3 regions of the Azoarcus sp. Soil_N_20 genome follow, and region 3 is predicted to be linked to each of the others. Evidence: riboswitches for the same ligand, from Rfam matches in the RefSeq annotation. Region 3 holds a riboswitch; each other region holds the start of a gene.
What was found. A riboswitch is a leader RNA that binds a small molecule or an ion and turns the genes downstream of it on or off. The one in region 3 is predicted to bind cobalamin.

Region 1 (4,839 bases), on a different contig from region 3:
GGGCCACATGCCAGTCGAGCACCTCGACCAGGGTGGCGGCGTCCGCCGGAACGCCCTCGGCCTGTTCCGGGATCGCCAGCCGCACACCCGCAAGCGCCGAGCGGGCGGACCGATGCCCAGCGTTTCCGATCGCGTCGATGAGCTGTCGTGGCGTTTCGGCCGCCCCCAGCACTTCCGCCGGGAGGCGGACGTCGAAGCCGCGCTCCACCCGCGCCAGCAGTTCGACCCGGGCAAGGCTGTCCAGACCCAGATCGCGGTCGAACAGACTGTCGAGTCCGGCCCGCGTCTGCGAACGCGGCTGCAGCTCCCGCAGCAAGTCGTCGACGAGGCTCAGCAGGCGGGCAACATCGTGCGGCAAATCGGATCCTGATCGTTCCGACACGTTCATGCCTCCGGTATTCGACGGTCGCTGCAACCAAGGTAACACCCGGAGGAGACGCGCGCGTGATCGCGACTTCGATACCCGGACGCAACTTCCCTGCGCATCGGACGCCCGCCAGCCCGGTATCCCTGCGGCCTTCGCCGCGGGTGGCCTGCCCTACGCCGGCTACATGCAGTGCTCGGGGCGGGCAGCAGCCCACGCCTCGTAGACGGACACCTCTCATCCGGACGAGTTCTGCCGCCCGCCGAATGTGATTTCGATCAAGGCAGCTGCGGCCGGCGCCGCCCACAATCGACATGAAACGGAATCGTCACCGGCCGCACGGTCGCGCGATTCATGACCCAATCACCCACTCGCGCATCGTGCCGGACGGATGCGGCCTCCGGTGTCGACCGAGGATGCTCTGCCATGTCCGAACCCGCTCCCGAACACCCGAAAAGCAGACCGGCCGCGCGATCGCTGCAGCCGGCGCAGGTCAGTCTGGCCGACCTGTGGTCGTCGATCGCGGTCGGGATGGCTCAGTTCCGCGCCGTGCCGATGTTGAGTGCGGCCTACGCGGCCGTGTTCGTCGTTCTGGGCGGCATGCTGTTTCTGGTCCTCGACGCGGTGTCGATCGCGCCGCTCAGCCTCTCACTGGCGGGTGGATTCATGCTGGTCGGGCCGATACTGCTGGCCGGTTTCTTCTCGGTTTCGGACGTCCTTCACGCCGGCGGGAAGCCGGTGGCCGCCGACATCCCGCGTGGGTTCCGGCGCATGCCGCGAGGCGGCTGGGTCGTCTCCTTCGTATGCGCGCTGCTGTTCCTGATCTGGCTCACCGATGCGGGAACCCTCTATGGTTTCATGGTCGGTCACGAGCCGATCGGGTTCGCCCGCATGTTGCCGGCCGACGCGCGGGTAAGCGATTTCATCCTGTTCAGTTCGATCATGGGTGCGGTGCTGGCCTTCATTCTGTTTACCATCTCGGCGTTCTCCATCCCGCTCATCCACGACCGGCGCGCCGACCTCGTCTCCGGCGTCGTCGCCAGCGTCCGCGCAGTGTTCACGCGTTTTCCGGTGATGATGTGCTGGGCCGTGGTGCTTGCGGTGGTGATCATGATCAGCGCATTGGTGCTGCCGCTGCTGCTGATCACCCTGCCGGTGATGGCCTACGCCAGCCGGGCCTTCTACTTCAGGGTCTTTCCGAAGTAGAAAGCCCGGATTCGCGGCAACTGCTCCGGACGAAGCCATTCGCCGGCGATGTCCGGGCCTTGCGCGACGGTAGCAACGCGGTGGCGGGCGAACCGGACACGGCTGACACTCGGTCGGCATTCGGCTAACATCAGGCCCGTTGGTGCTCGTGCTTCCTTTCCGGGAGCACAGTTCAACGGGAAGCAGGAGTCTCGTCCCCCCGGCCTCGAACGGCTGCGCGGGGCGGGATAACCTGCGCTGCCCCCGCAACGGTAAGCGGCCAGGCCCGGAATTCGATGTCCGGGCCACTTCCATCACCCAGCCACTGGAACCGGGATCGATCAGATCCGCCCGGGAAGGCGATGGAAATGTGTGCCGCCAGCCCGGATACCGGCCAACAAGGCTGTTGCGGTTCGCCTGACGAACCGCAACCTTGTGCCCACGCACTGTCGGGGAAGACAGTGAGGGCGACTTTTCGAGTTCATCACCATGACCATCCGACCCGGCCGTTCGCCGCTGACGGCGCTCGCCTGCGCCGTGGCCGTCGCCACCGTAACCACTGTCGCAACGCCCGCCTTCGGCCACGGCGACCACACCCATGGGCACGCCACCCTGACCCTCGTCATCGAGGGCGATGTACTGAGGGGCGAATTCAACTTCCCGCTGGAGAGCCTGCTCGGGTTCGACTACCCACCGAAGACCCCCGCGCAACAGCAGACCCTCGATCTCCTGAAGGGCCGTCTCGGCGAACTCGACAAGTTCATCGAGCCCGCTGCCGAAGCGGCCTGCACCGTCGCCCGCTCACAGCTTGCACCGGATCTCGCGACCGCGGACCGATCGGCGGACATTGCCAACATCGTCTATGCGTTCGAGTTCGAATGTGCCCGGGTGTCCGCGCTGCAATCGATCGTCTTCTCCGCGTTCGGTAACCATGCCGGGCTCAAGCAGCTGAGGGTCAGCCTGAGCGCACCGGCCGGCCGCAAGACCGTCACCGTAAGGCCGAAGTTTCCGGCCATCACCTTCTGACCCCCGTCACCGGAAACCGACAATGATAGAAGCAAGCTTTCTGCAGATCGCCCAAGCCCTGCTGTGGCCGGTACTCACCCTCGTCGCGCTTGCCTTCACCTACGCCCTGTGGGTCGCCGGCAGGACCCTGATGGAAGGCTGGCAACGCTGGCGCCTGCCCGACTATGCCTGCCTGCCCGGTGACGCCGGGTATTCGATGGAAGAACTGGAGATGCGGGTACTGCGCCAGATCGAGCCATTGCGGCTGCTGAGCCGGGTCACGCCGATGCTCGGACTGATTGCGACCATGATTCCGCTCGGCCCCGCGCTGCAAAGCGTGGCCACCGGCCAGGGGCACGAAGCGTTGGCGGTATTCAGCGGCGCCTTTGCCGGCGTGGTACTGGCGCTGGCAGCGGCTTCGGTCGGCCTGGTAGTCTATTCGGTGCGGCGGCGCTGGCTGCTGGCCGAATTGCTGTCCATCCGCAAGGCCCGTGAGGTGCGGGCATGAGTCTCAAGCATCTGAAGGTGCTCGACGAGGACGATGAAGATCCGATGCTGTCGGCCGTCAATCTGGTCGACGTGTTCCTCGTGCTGGTGGTCGCCCTGCTCGCTGCAGTGGCGGCGAGTACGCGCCAGACCGCCCCTCCCGACCCCACCCGGGTGCACAAGGCGGGCGAGCCGGACATGGAGATCGTGGTCACCGAGCAGGGACGCGAAGTCCGCTACAAGGGCAGTGGAAGCGTCAGCGATGGCAAGGGCGTGCGTGCCGGCGTTGCATACCGCCTGCACGATGGCAGCATCATCTATGTCCCCGAGGATGGTGCCGCGGGCGAGAAACCGGGCGCAGGTGACGACCGATGAACACGCTGCTCCGGCTGCTGTGCATCGCCCTCTGGTGCGCGAGCGGCAACGCCCTCGCCCGCGACCTGCTGTGGGTGACGGCGGACATCACTCCTGCCGCGCGCAGCGCGATGATCGAACGTCTCGGTGCTGCGGCAGGATGGACGGTCCGCCACCTCGACCATCCGCTGCGTGACACCCCGGGGCAGGCCGCGGAACAGCGCGAAGCCATGGCCCGGGCCCTGACACAGGCCGACCTGGTGTGGGTCGATGTGCCTCACGCAAGCGCCCATGCCCGGCTGCACAAACTCTTCGGTTCCATGCTCGACGCCCACGCGGCCAGTCATCCCGAGCGGGTGGTATGGATCAGCGCCGAAGTGCCGGCAGCTCCGGCCGACCGTGCGGCACGGCGTATGGACGAGTATCTGCGCGCGGGGGGCGAAACCAACGTCCGCCACGCGTTCACGCTCGCCTCCGCCGCCATCGACCAGGCTGCGGTGCCGGATCTGCCGGCTCCGCGGCGGTGGCCCGCGCGCGGCCTCTATCATCCCGATGCGCCGGACTTCTTCGACAACGCCGACGCACTGGCGGCCTGGCAAGGCACGGTCCCCCGCTACAGCGACCAACCCGCAGTCGCGGTGCTGGTGCATCGCTACCATTTCATCAACGGCGCCACCGACTGGCTGGACGACTGGCTTCGGCGGTTCGCGCACCAGGGCCTCTTTGCCTATGCGGTGTTCGGCCAGCAGGTCGATGGCGCCGGACTCGCGGCCATGCTGGAGCAGGACTCCGCAGCCGCGGCCCCCACCCCGCACCCGCGATTGATCGTGGTCCATCAGCTCACCCCGCAGGCCGCCGCACTGCAGCCGCTGTTCGAGCGCTGGGCCACCCCGGTGCTGGCGACCCAGCCCTACCGCCAGGGCGATCAGGCGGCGTGGGAACAGGACGCCGCAGGGCTGTCGCTCGGCGACACCCCGTTCTATCTGGTCCAGCCCGAGGCCGCCGGTGCGATCGATCCGCTGATGGTGGTCACCCATGCCGACCGGGGCCGACGCACCGTGCTCATCGAGCGCCAGGCCGACGCGGTGGTGGCAAAGGCGAAGCGTCTGCTTGCGCTCCGTTCGCGCCCAGCCGCGGACAAGCAGCTGGTCGCCATGGTGTACAACTATCCGCCGGGCGGGACCAATTTCGGCGCCTCCTTCCTCAACGTACCGCGCAGTCTGGAACAGGTCTCCGGCGCATTGGCCGCAGCCGGTTACGACACCCGGCCCACACCCGAGGCCGATTGGATTGGCGGGCTCCAACCCCTGCTCCGGGCCTACTACCCGGACGCCGATCTCGTCGCCCTGCTGCAGGCACAGCAGGCAGAGGCGCTGCCGCTGGCGCGTTACGAGACCTGGTGGCAGACCCTGCCGGCGCCGGTGCGGCAGCGGATCGAGCGCCAT
Region 2 (4,839 bases), on a different contig from region 3:
GCCCGGAAAACCGGCGATCCACCGTGTCCGGCGACACCGCCTCGGCGGCCGTGCGCGCCGGTTTGCACCGCGGCGAGCATTGCCCCGACCAGGAGCATCCATGAGTTTTTCCACCGACTACCTCGCCCAGCTCGAACGGTTTGCCGCCCGCGGCCCGCTGCCTCGCATCCGTGCCCTTCATCTGCCGCCGGCGCAGCCCAACGCCGACAATCGGGGCGAGTTCTGCGCCGTGGAACTGGACGACGGCGCGCTCGGCCTGTCCTACGTGCTGCTCGACGACACCCTCGCCCGCCTGCATGACACGGCCCACCCCGCGGCACTGGCCGGCGCCGACGCGCTGGAAGTGGCGCGACGTTACGCCGGCGGCACCGGCATCGACAAGACCATCGGCTTCGCCGCGGCCAATGCCCTGACCCGCTGCCTGTACGACCGCGCCGGCTTCCGCCCCGACAACAGCGCCGACTCCATCGGCCAGCTGCAACCGCAGGCCGGCGAGTCGATCGGCATGATCGGCCTGTTCATGCCTTTGCTCGGGCGCATCCTGGACTCGGGCGCAAAGCTGACCGTGGTCGAACTCAAGGCCGAACTCGCCGGGGAACACGCGGGCTACCGGGTCACCACGGATGCCGCCGAACTCGCCGGCTGCACCAAGGTGATCTCGACCAGCACGCTGCTGCTCAACGACACCCTGGACCGCATGCTGGCCTGTTGCCGCGACGCACGCTGGATCGCGATGATCGGCCCCAGTGCCGGCTGCCTGCCCGATGCGCTGTTTGCCCGCGGCGTCACCTTTGTCGGTGGCAGCTGGGTGACCGACCGTGCAGCCTTCATCGACGCCCTCGAGTCCGGCGCCTCGCGCACTGCGAGCGCCGAGAAGTACGCCCTGACCCGCGCCAACTACCCGGGCTTCGACGCACTGCTGGCGCGCACCTATTAAACCGGCAATGAGAGACGTGAAGTCTGGGTCGGCACCTTGTCCCTCCCCCTCCAAGGGGAGGAAGGAGCCCGAGGCCGCAGTTGCCCCGCTGTGACGAAGTTGCGACCGTGCCCGTCCCTCCGGATCGAAGCGAGGGATCAGTACCGGCGCAGAACCCCTGCGTTGTCGATGTATACCCGGTCGCCGACGCGGAAATCGGCAGTCATCCCTTGCGTCAGCACCTGATGGGCGCCCTGTTCCATGCGAACGGTGAACCGGTAGTCGTCGCTCACGGTCTGTGCCGGAGCGTTCCGGTTCCGGTTCTCGAGGACGTGACCGGCGTAGGCACCGCCGGCGACACCGACAACCGTGGCGATCGTCTTGCCGGAGCCTCCTCCGACCTGGTTGCCGACGAGCCCCCCGACCACGGCCCCCGCCACGGTACCAAGGCCGATCGAGCTGCCGCCGATACCCGTGTTCGCGCTCGTGACCGGCTGCTGGACCCGCTCGATCGCCTGCAGCACGCCATAGCCGGAGTAGATGTTGGACGATGATACGTTCTCGGTGACCGGGTAGGACTGAGTACCGACACCAGTGCCGGCGGCGCTTCCGGGCAACCCCATGTTGGTGCACCCGCCAAGGGCGGCGACGAGCGCGAGGGCGAGCGCTGTCTTGAAACAAATGATCGTGTGCATGGCAAGCTCCTGCTCTTTATGCTGGATCGGGCCGTGCTCGCCGGACGGTCCGCAACTGAACCGAACGGCACGGGCTGGCCAGCTCGAGTCGTCCTGGCTGGTCCACCTGCATGCACCCATCAGCATCGACACTGCCGGCGCCGCGGAGCGGGGCCATCAAGCAGGATCGTTATCAACAGTGTGTTCCCGATTGCGCGCGGCCTCTGTGCGCACGAGTACATTGGGCGGCGCCGGCCCGATCACCATCGGCCGTCGCTGCGCGACCATTCCCGACCGCGACGGCCTGCTGCGCTTGCGCGACCTGGGCTGCGGAGTCGGGTCTGTGCGCCGGCACACCCGCGACGGGAGGGCGGCAGCTGCCGGTGCCGCCGCCGATCCCGTAGAATCACGCGTTTTCTGCTTCGAGGTGCCCGCGCCCTGCGCGCGGGAGAATCGGGAAGGCGGTGAGATTCCGCCACGTGCCCAGCGCCGTGATGGGGATTGTCCGGGCAAGCTTGTGCCCAGCCACTGGTCCGCGAGACCGGGAAGGCGTCCGGACGAAATGATCCTGAGTCGGAAGACCGGCCTCGAAGCGTTTCCGCAACGGCCTGGTCGGCCGCTGCCCACTGCTCGACGACAAGGGGAATACTTCATGAGCAGCCCACGGCAAGACCCGCAACAAACCATCCAGAGCAACCCCGGCTTCAGCACCGCGGAGCGTGACGCGGTGTACCGCGCGATCCACACCCGTCGCGACGTCCGCGGCCAGTTCCTGCCCGATCCGGTGCCCGACGAGGTCCTCGCGCGAGTGCTGACCGCCGCCCACCATGCGCCCTCGGTCGGCTTCATGCAGCCGTGGGATTTCATCGTGGTGCGTTCGCCCGAGATCAAGGGCAGGGTCAACCAGGCCTTTCGCGCGGCGCATGCCGAGGCCGAGTTGATGTTCGACGAGGACAAGCGCAGCACCTACCGCAAGCTCAAGCTCGAAGGCATTCTCGAGGCGCCGATCAACCTGTGCATCACCTGCGACCGCAGCCGCAACGGCCCGGTCGTGGTCGGCCGCACCCACATCGCGGCGATGGACGTCTACAGCTCGGTGTGCGCGGTGCAGAACCTGTGGCTGGCCGCGCGCGCGGAAGGCCTGGGGGTGGGCTGGGTCAGCATCTTCGAGCAGCAGGCGCTGCGCGAGGCGCTCGGCATCCCGCCCGAGATCATCCCGGTGGCCTACCTGTGCATCGGCTACGTCAGCCACTTCCATGCCCGACCCGAGCTCGAGGCCGCCGGCTGGCTGCCGCGCATGGCGCTCGACCAGCTGCTGCATTTCGATCGCTGGCAGGGGCAGGCCGACGCGGCCGGCAGCGCGCTGCTCGCCCAGATCGGCAAGGTCCGGCCGATCCTGCCTTAACCCATATCAAAAATCCGGAACGCGGCACACGAATCATGATTTTCGCCGCTGCCGGCTCATGATCCTGCTGATGCCTGAACGCTGATTTTACGGTTCCGGCCGACGGGCCCACGCGGGGAGAATGGTTCCGGACCGGTCACCTGGCCGGTTCGCATTCCATCATCCTCGAGGAGCCCTACCATGCAGTGGACCGACCCCGCGTATTGCGACATCCGTCTCGGCTTCGAAGTGACCGCCTACGTCTACGTTCGCTGAGCACATGCACTGTGGCCGGGGCGGCGCACGCCGCTCCGGCCGCAGCAAGGAGTCCGCCGCATGACCGAGACCAGCCGCCCCGCCGCCGGCGAGCGCTACGCCCTCAATCCGATGTACCTGTTCCGCTGGGAACCCACCCAGGACGCCCACGTCCTGCTTTACCCCGAGGGCATCGTCAAGCTCAATCCGACCGCTGCCGACATCATCGCGCGCTGCGATGGCCAGCGTACGGTCGGCGAGCTGGCGGCCGAGTTGCAGCAACGCTATCCGGGCGATGACGATCGCGTCGCCGACGGCGTTTACAAGTTCGTGGAGGTGTTCCGTGCCAAAGGATGGATCCGTCGTCAGGCTTGACGGTCAGGGCAAGCCGCTGTGGCTGGTGCTCGAACTGACCTATCGTTGTCCGCTGAAGTGCCCGTGGTGCAGCAACCCGGTCGATTACACCCGTCGTGAAGACGAAGAGCTGTCCACCGCGGAATGGAAGCGCGTGCTGCGCGAGGGCCGCGAACTCGGCGCGGTGCAGCTCGGCTTCACCGGCGGCGAACCGCTGCTGCGCGACGACCTCGAGGAACTGGTCGCCGATGCCAGCGCGCTGGGCTATTACACCAACCTGATCACCTCCGGCGTGGGCCTGTCCGACGAGCGCCTGGTCGCGCTGAAGCAGGCCGGCCTCAACCAGATCCAGCTCTCGCTCCAGTCCAGCGAGCGCGAGCTCACCGACCGCCTGGTCGGCGCGCGCGTGTTCGACCTCAAGGTCAAGGTCGCCCACCTGATCAAGGCCCACGGCTTCCCGATGGTGCTCAACGTCCCGGTGTTCCGCCACAACATCGACCAGGTCGAGGACATCCTCGCGCTGGCGGAGCACATCGGTGTCGACTACCTCGAGTTCGCCAACATCCAGTATTACAACTGGGCGTTGATCAACCGCGACGCGCTGCTGCCCACCCGCGACCAGCTCGACGCCGCCGAACGCGCGGTCCAGGCGGCGCGCGCGCGTCTGGGCGAGCGGATGACGATCTACTTCGTCATCCCCGACTACTTCGAGGGCCGTCCCAAGGCGTGCATGAACGGCTGGGGCTCGATCCACCTCACCATCGCGCCCGACGGCGCGGCGATGCCGTGCCAGGAGGCGCGCGTCATCGAAGGCCTGGAATTCCCTTCGGTGCGCGAGCAAAGCCTCGCCTGGCTGTGGAACGAATCGCCCACCTTCCGCAAGTTCCGCGGCGACGAGTGGATGCGCGAGCCGTGCCGCTCGTGCCCGGAGAAGGAACAGGACTTCGGCGGCTGCCGCTGCCAGGCCTTCCTCCTCACCGGCGACGCCTGCAACACCGACCCTGCCTGTGCGCGCTCGCCGCAGCATCACCTGGTCAGTGACGCCATTGCCCGCGCGCAAGCGCCCGCGGCCCGGCTGCAGCCGCTGGTGATGCGCAACGACCACAATTCGTGGGCACGCATGGAGTTCGAGCGCGATGAGTAGGATCCTCGATTCCTCGCTCACCACCGTGCTCCTCGGCGTGGCCCTTACCGCCATGCTCGCGCTGCTGCTGCGGCTCGCCGGCTGAGGGCGCGATGATGGAAAACATGGTGCT
Region 3 (4,839 bases):
CACCATCGGCCAGGGCATCACCGGTTTCTCCACGCTGGCCGTCGGCTCCATCCTCACCACCGTGGCGATCATCGCCGGCGCCGCGACAACGATGAAGGTCCAGTATTGGCTGATGATGCGCGAGGCCTGAACCATCCGCCAGCGCGGGGACGGCGCCGCGCTGCCCCCACGACGGCCCGCCCCGCGTCCTGACACCGCGTTCCCCCGACTGCGCTAGCGCGCGAGCAGGCGCGACAACTCGTCGATCGAATGCAGCGGCTCGAGGCAGGTGGTGCCGCTGCACACCCAGGCACTCACCTGATCCGTGCATGGCTTGTCCAGCACCGGCGGCAGTTGCGGCGTGCCCGCGGGAATGGCGAACCGCATCGCGTCGGGCAGATGCTGCCGGGCCAGTTCCCGCTGCCAGGCCTCAAGCGCAGATGCAGGGCCGCGCAACACGATCAGGGTAGGCGGCACCAGTTGCTCTTCGAGCGCCAACGCCAGGCTGGCGCACCCTGCCGGGCTGTCGCTCAGGACCCCATAGAAGGCCTGCATGCAGCGTTCCGCCGCGGCCAGATAACGCGTTTCACCGGTCATGTGGCCAAGGCGGGTGAGCACCCGTGCCGCCACGCCGTTGCCCGATGCGGTGGGGCTGTCGTGGATCGGCTTGGGACGCTGGATCAAGGCCTCGTGGTCGTGCCGGGTGAAGAAGAATCCGCCTGCGGCGCGGTCCTCGAAGCTGTCGAGCAGGGCGTCGGCGAGATCCTCCGCAAAGTCCAGATCCTCGGCCTGGTAGCGGGTCTGCAGGCTCTCGATCAGGGCCTCGATCAGGAAGGCATGATCGTCCAGATAGGCGTTGAGCCGCCCGGGTCCGCCTGCACTGGTCGCCAGCAGGCGGCCGTCCCGCCACAGCCGGGTCCGGATGAATTCCAGCGCCCGCCGCGCCGAGTCGCGCCAGTCGTCGCGGCCGAACACGCGCGCCGCGCGCATCATGCCGGCGATCATCAGTGCGTTCCAGCTGGTCAGGATCTTGTGGTCGAGGCCGGGGCGAACGCGCTCGCCACGCAGGGCGAGCAGGCAAGCCCGTGCCTCGGCCAGGCGGCGGGCGGCGTCTTCGGGCGCCATGCACAGTTCGCGGGCGACGATCTCCAGCGGCCGGCAGACCGCGAGATGCCAGTATCGGCCCTCGAAGTTGGGCGGCGCGTCGAGGCCGTAGTGACGCTCGACAACGGCATAGACATCGGGGCGCAGGCCAGCGCTGATCTGGTCGCGATCCCACACGTAGAAGCGCCCCTCCTCGCCCTCCGAATCGGCATCGAGCGCGCTGTGATAGCCCCCCTCGGGGGCCTGCATCTCGCGCATGACCCACCCCGCGGTATCCTCCGCCACCGTCCGGAACAGCGGATCTTCACCGAGCTGCCAGGCTTCGGCGTACAGCCCCAGCAGGGGGCCGTTGTCGTAGAGCATCTTCTCGAAATGCGGGATCAGCCAACGCGCATCGGTGCTGTAACGGCAGAAACCCCCGCCGAGCTGATCGTAGATCCCGCCCAAAGCCATCCTTTGCAGGGTGAACAGTGCCATGTCGCGGGCCTTGTCGTCCCCGGTGCTGCGGTGGCGCCGGAGCAGGAACGCGAGATTGGAAGGATGCGGAAATTTCGGTGCGGGTTCGAAGCCCCCGTATTGCGCATCGAAGGACGCGCTCAGCAGGTCGCGAAGCGCCCCGAGCGGCTGCGGCCCGAAATCGGAATGGTGACTGCCGCCGCCCGCAGCGCCGACGCGGGCGAGCGCGGCCCGCACGGTGGCGTTCTGTTCTTCGATCGCCGTGCGGTTGACGGCAAAGGCCTGGGCAACGCGCTCCAGGATGTCGGCGAAGGCCGGCAGGCGGTAGCGCGCCATTTTCGGAAAGTAGGTGCCACCGAAAAAGGGCGTCCCGTCGGGCGTGAGAAACATCGTCAACGGCCAGCCGCCGCTGCGCTGGGCGAGCATCTGGTGGGCACTCTGGTAGATCTGATCGAGGTCCGGACGCTCCTCGCGATCGACCTTGATGTTGACGAACAGCCGGTTCATCAGCACCGCGGTCTGCGCGTCCTCGAACGACTCGTGGGCCATCACGTGACACCAGTGGCAGGCGGAGTAGCCGATCGACAGCAGGATCGGGCGATCGAGGCGGCGTGCGAGCGCGAGCGCCTCCTCACACCACGGCCACCATTCGACCGGATTCTCCGCATGCTGCTGAAGATAGGGCGAGGTTTCGGCGGCGAGTCGATTGGGCATCGGGAAGCACCTGCACGTGAATGCGGCGGTCGGACCACAATCGAGCCGCATCGTGGCCGGCTTGCACGTATCCGGCCGTTCAATTGCATACCGCGTATAGGTGACCCGGACATCCGGACAAAGGTTCCGTCGCCAGCAGCGACAATCACCTGGTCGCGCCGCGCCAAGGCCATGCCGCCGCAGCCACCGCCTGCGGTCGGCACGGGTCGCGCGCCCGCCATTTAGTAGATGAACACAAGAAGATTGGTTCCGGTAGTAGTCCGCGCTTGTGTCTTCACCGCTCGTGCCACTACACTGGCGCCTGCGCTGGTTTCCCGCGAAGGGAACGCAAAAGGGAATCCGGTAAGGATGGATGCATATCCATCCGAAGCCGGAGCTGCCCCCGCAACTGTCGTCGGCGAGTCCTGCACAGCACGATGCCACTGGGAGATCGATCCCGGGAAGGCGTGTACAGGACCTTGACCCGCGAGCCAGGAGACCTGCCAGCGCATATTTTCCTTCAACCGGGGCGGGGTGTCCCAGTGGAGCGCTCCTGCCCGTGGTCACCGGTCCGGCGGCACTTTGCCGCCGCTTCGGCACGTTTCCGGGTCGTGGGTGTTCACTGCCGGCTCATCCGCCCCTCGACTCGACGGGGACGTTCGATGAGATTCGACGCAGGCACGACCGCAATCCACTCCACACTGGCTTCCGCCAGCCATCCGGCAGCGACCGCCACCATCGATTTCGCTGCGATGCAGGTCATCCGCCGCAACGGAATCGTGGTCGGATTCGACCCACGCAAGATCACGACCGCAATGAGCAAGGCCTTCCTCGCGGTCGAAGGCCGTCAGGGCGCCGAGTCAGCCCGCAGCCGCGACCTCGTCGCCCACCTCACCGACACCGTGGTCCAGGCTCTGACCCGCCGCCTGCCCGACGGCGGCATGCTCCACATCGAGGACATCCAGGATCAGGTCGAACTCGCGCTGATGCGCGAAGGCTGCCACGACGTCGCCCGCGCCTATGTGCTCTACCGCGAACGCCGGGGCGCCGAGCGCGCGGCGCAGCAGGCCGCACAAGTCGCTGCCGAAGGCCAGCCGGTGCTGCACGTCACCGACGGCGATCTGCGCCGGCCGCTCGACCGCGCCGCCCTGCTCGCGACCTGCCGCGACGCCTGCGCCGGACTCGCCGACGTCAGTCCCGACACCGTGTTCGAGCATACCCTCGCCAACCTCTACGACGGCGTGCCGCTGGCGGCGGTGCGCCAGTCGCTGGTGCTCGCCGCGCGCACCCTGATCGAGCGTGAGCCGGACTACGGCCGCGTCGCCGCCCGTCTGCTGCTGGCGGCGATCCGGATCGAGACCCTGGGCCGCGAGTGCCACCAGAACGACATGGTCGCCGGCTATGCCGGGTACTTCCCGCTGGCGATCGCGCGCGGCATCGAGGCCGAGCTGCTCGACCCGCGCCTGGCCGAGTTCGACCTCGCGCGCCTGGCGGCCGCGCTCGACGCCGAGGCCGACCTGCGCATCGACTACCTCGGCCTGCAGACCCTGTACGACCGCTACTTCCTGCACATCGACGAGACCCGCATCGAGCTGCCGCAGACCTTCTTCATGCGGGTGGCGATGGGCCTCGCGGTGAACGAGATCGACCGCGAGACCCGCGCGATCGAGTTCTACCGCCTGCTGTCGCCCTTCGACTTCATGAGCAGCACGCCGACCCTGTTCAACAGCGGCACCCGCCATGCGCAGCTGTCGTCGTGCTACCTGACCACGGTGGCCGACGAACTCGAAGGCATCTACCAGTCGATCAAGGAAAACGCGCTGCTGCAGAAGTACGCCGGCGGGCTGGGCAACGACTGGACCCCGGTGCGCGCGCTCGGCAGCCGGATCAGGGGCACCAATGGCAAGAGCCAGGGCGTGATCCCCTTCCTCAAGGTGGTCAACGACACCGCGGTGGCGGTCAACCAGGGCGGCAAGCGCAAGGGGGCGGTGTGCGCCTACCTCGAGACCTGGCACCTCGACATCGAGGAATTCCTCGAACTGCGCAAGAACACCGGCGATGAACGCCGCCGCACCCACGACATGAACACCGCCCACTGGATTCCCGACCTGTTCATGAAGCGGGTGATGGAGAACGCCGAGTGGACGCTGTTCTCGCCGGTGGAGGTGCCCGACCTGCACGACCGATTCGGCAGCGACTTCGAGGCCGCCTACATTGCCCACGAAGGGCGTGCCGCGCGCGGCGAGATCCGCCTGTTCAAGACCCTGCCCGCAGTGCAGCTCTGGCGCAGGATGCTGACCATGCTGTTCGAGACCGGCCACCCGTGGATCACGTTCAAGGACGCCTGCAACCTGCGCTCGCCGCAGCAGCATGCCGGCGTGGTGCACAGCTCCAACCTGTGCACCGAGATCACGCTCAACACCTCCGACGCCGAGACCGCGGTGTGCAACCTCGGCTCAGTCAGTTTGCCCGCCCATCTGAAGCAGGACATCGACGGCAGCTGGACGCTGGACCACGACAAGCTGATGCGCACCGTGCGCGGCGCGATGCGCATGCTCGACAACGTGATCGACATCAACTTCTACGCCACCCCCAAGGCGCGCACCG

Region 1: another riboswitch for cobalamin. It lies ahead of AC3A35_RS09255 (ZrgA family zinc uptake protein); the one in region 3 lies ahead of AC3A35_RS00815 (ribonucleoside-diphosphate reductase subunit alpha).
Region 2: another riboswitch for cobalamin. It lies ahead of bluB (5,6-dimethylbenzimidazole synthase); the one in region 3 lies ahead of AC3A35_RS00815 (ribonucleoside-diphosphate reductase subunit alpha).

Annotation. Positions count from the first base shown of each region.
Region 1 covers NZ_JBDGKX010000003.1:421,282-426,120, forward strand. The annotation lists gene AC3A35_RS09245 (AMP-binding protein) at 1-358, opposite strand, end outside; gene AC3A35_RS09250 (DUF2189 domain-containing protein) at 791-1,570, shown strand; cobalamin riboswitch at 1,694-1,962, shown strand; gene AC3A35_RS09255 (ZrgA family zinc uptake protein) at 2,039-2,575, shown strand; gene AC3A35_RS09260 (hypothetical protein) at 2,598-3,062, shown strand; gene AC3A35_RS09265 (DUF2149 domain-containing protein) at 3,059-3,415, shown strand; gene cobN (cobaltochelatase subunit CobN) at 3,412-4,839, shown strand, end outside.
Region 2 covers NZ_JBDGKX010000006.1:143,304-148,142, reverse strand. The annotation lists gene AC3A35_RS13805 (VWA domain-containing protein) at 1-104, shown strand, start outside; gene AC3A35_RS13800 (Rossmann-like domain-containing protein) at 101-937, shown strand; gene AC3A35_RS13795 (outer membrane lipoprotein) at 1,075-1,611, opposite strand; cobalamin riboswitch at 1,999-2,194, shown strand; gene bluB (5,6-dimethylbenzimidazole synthase) at 2,243-2,995, shown strand; gene pqqA (pyrroloquinoline quinone precursor peptide PqqA) at 3,176-3,250, shown strand; gene pqqD (pyrroloquinoline quinone biosynthesis peptide chaperone PqqD) at 3,311-3,604, shown strand; gene pqqE (pyrroloquinoline quinone biosynthesis protein PqqE) at 3,573-4,727, shown strand; gene AC3A35_RS13770 (hypothetical protein) at 4,820-4,839, shown strand, end outside.
Region 3 covers NZ_JBDGKX010000001.1:159,843-164,681, reverse strand. The annotation lists gene AC3A35_RS00825 (YeeE/YedE family protein) at 1-130, shown strand, start outside; gene AC3A35_RS00820 (thioredoxin domain-containing protein) at 214-2,253, opposite strand; cobalamin riboswitch at 2,544-2,754, shown strand; gene AC3A35_RS00815 (ribonucleoside-diphosphate reductase subunit alpha) at 2,895-4,839, shown strand, end outside.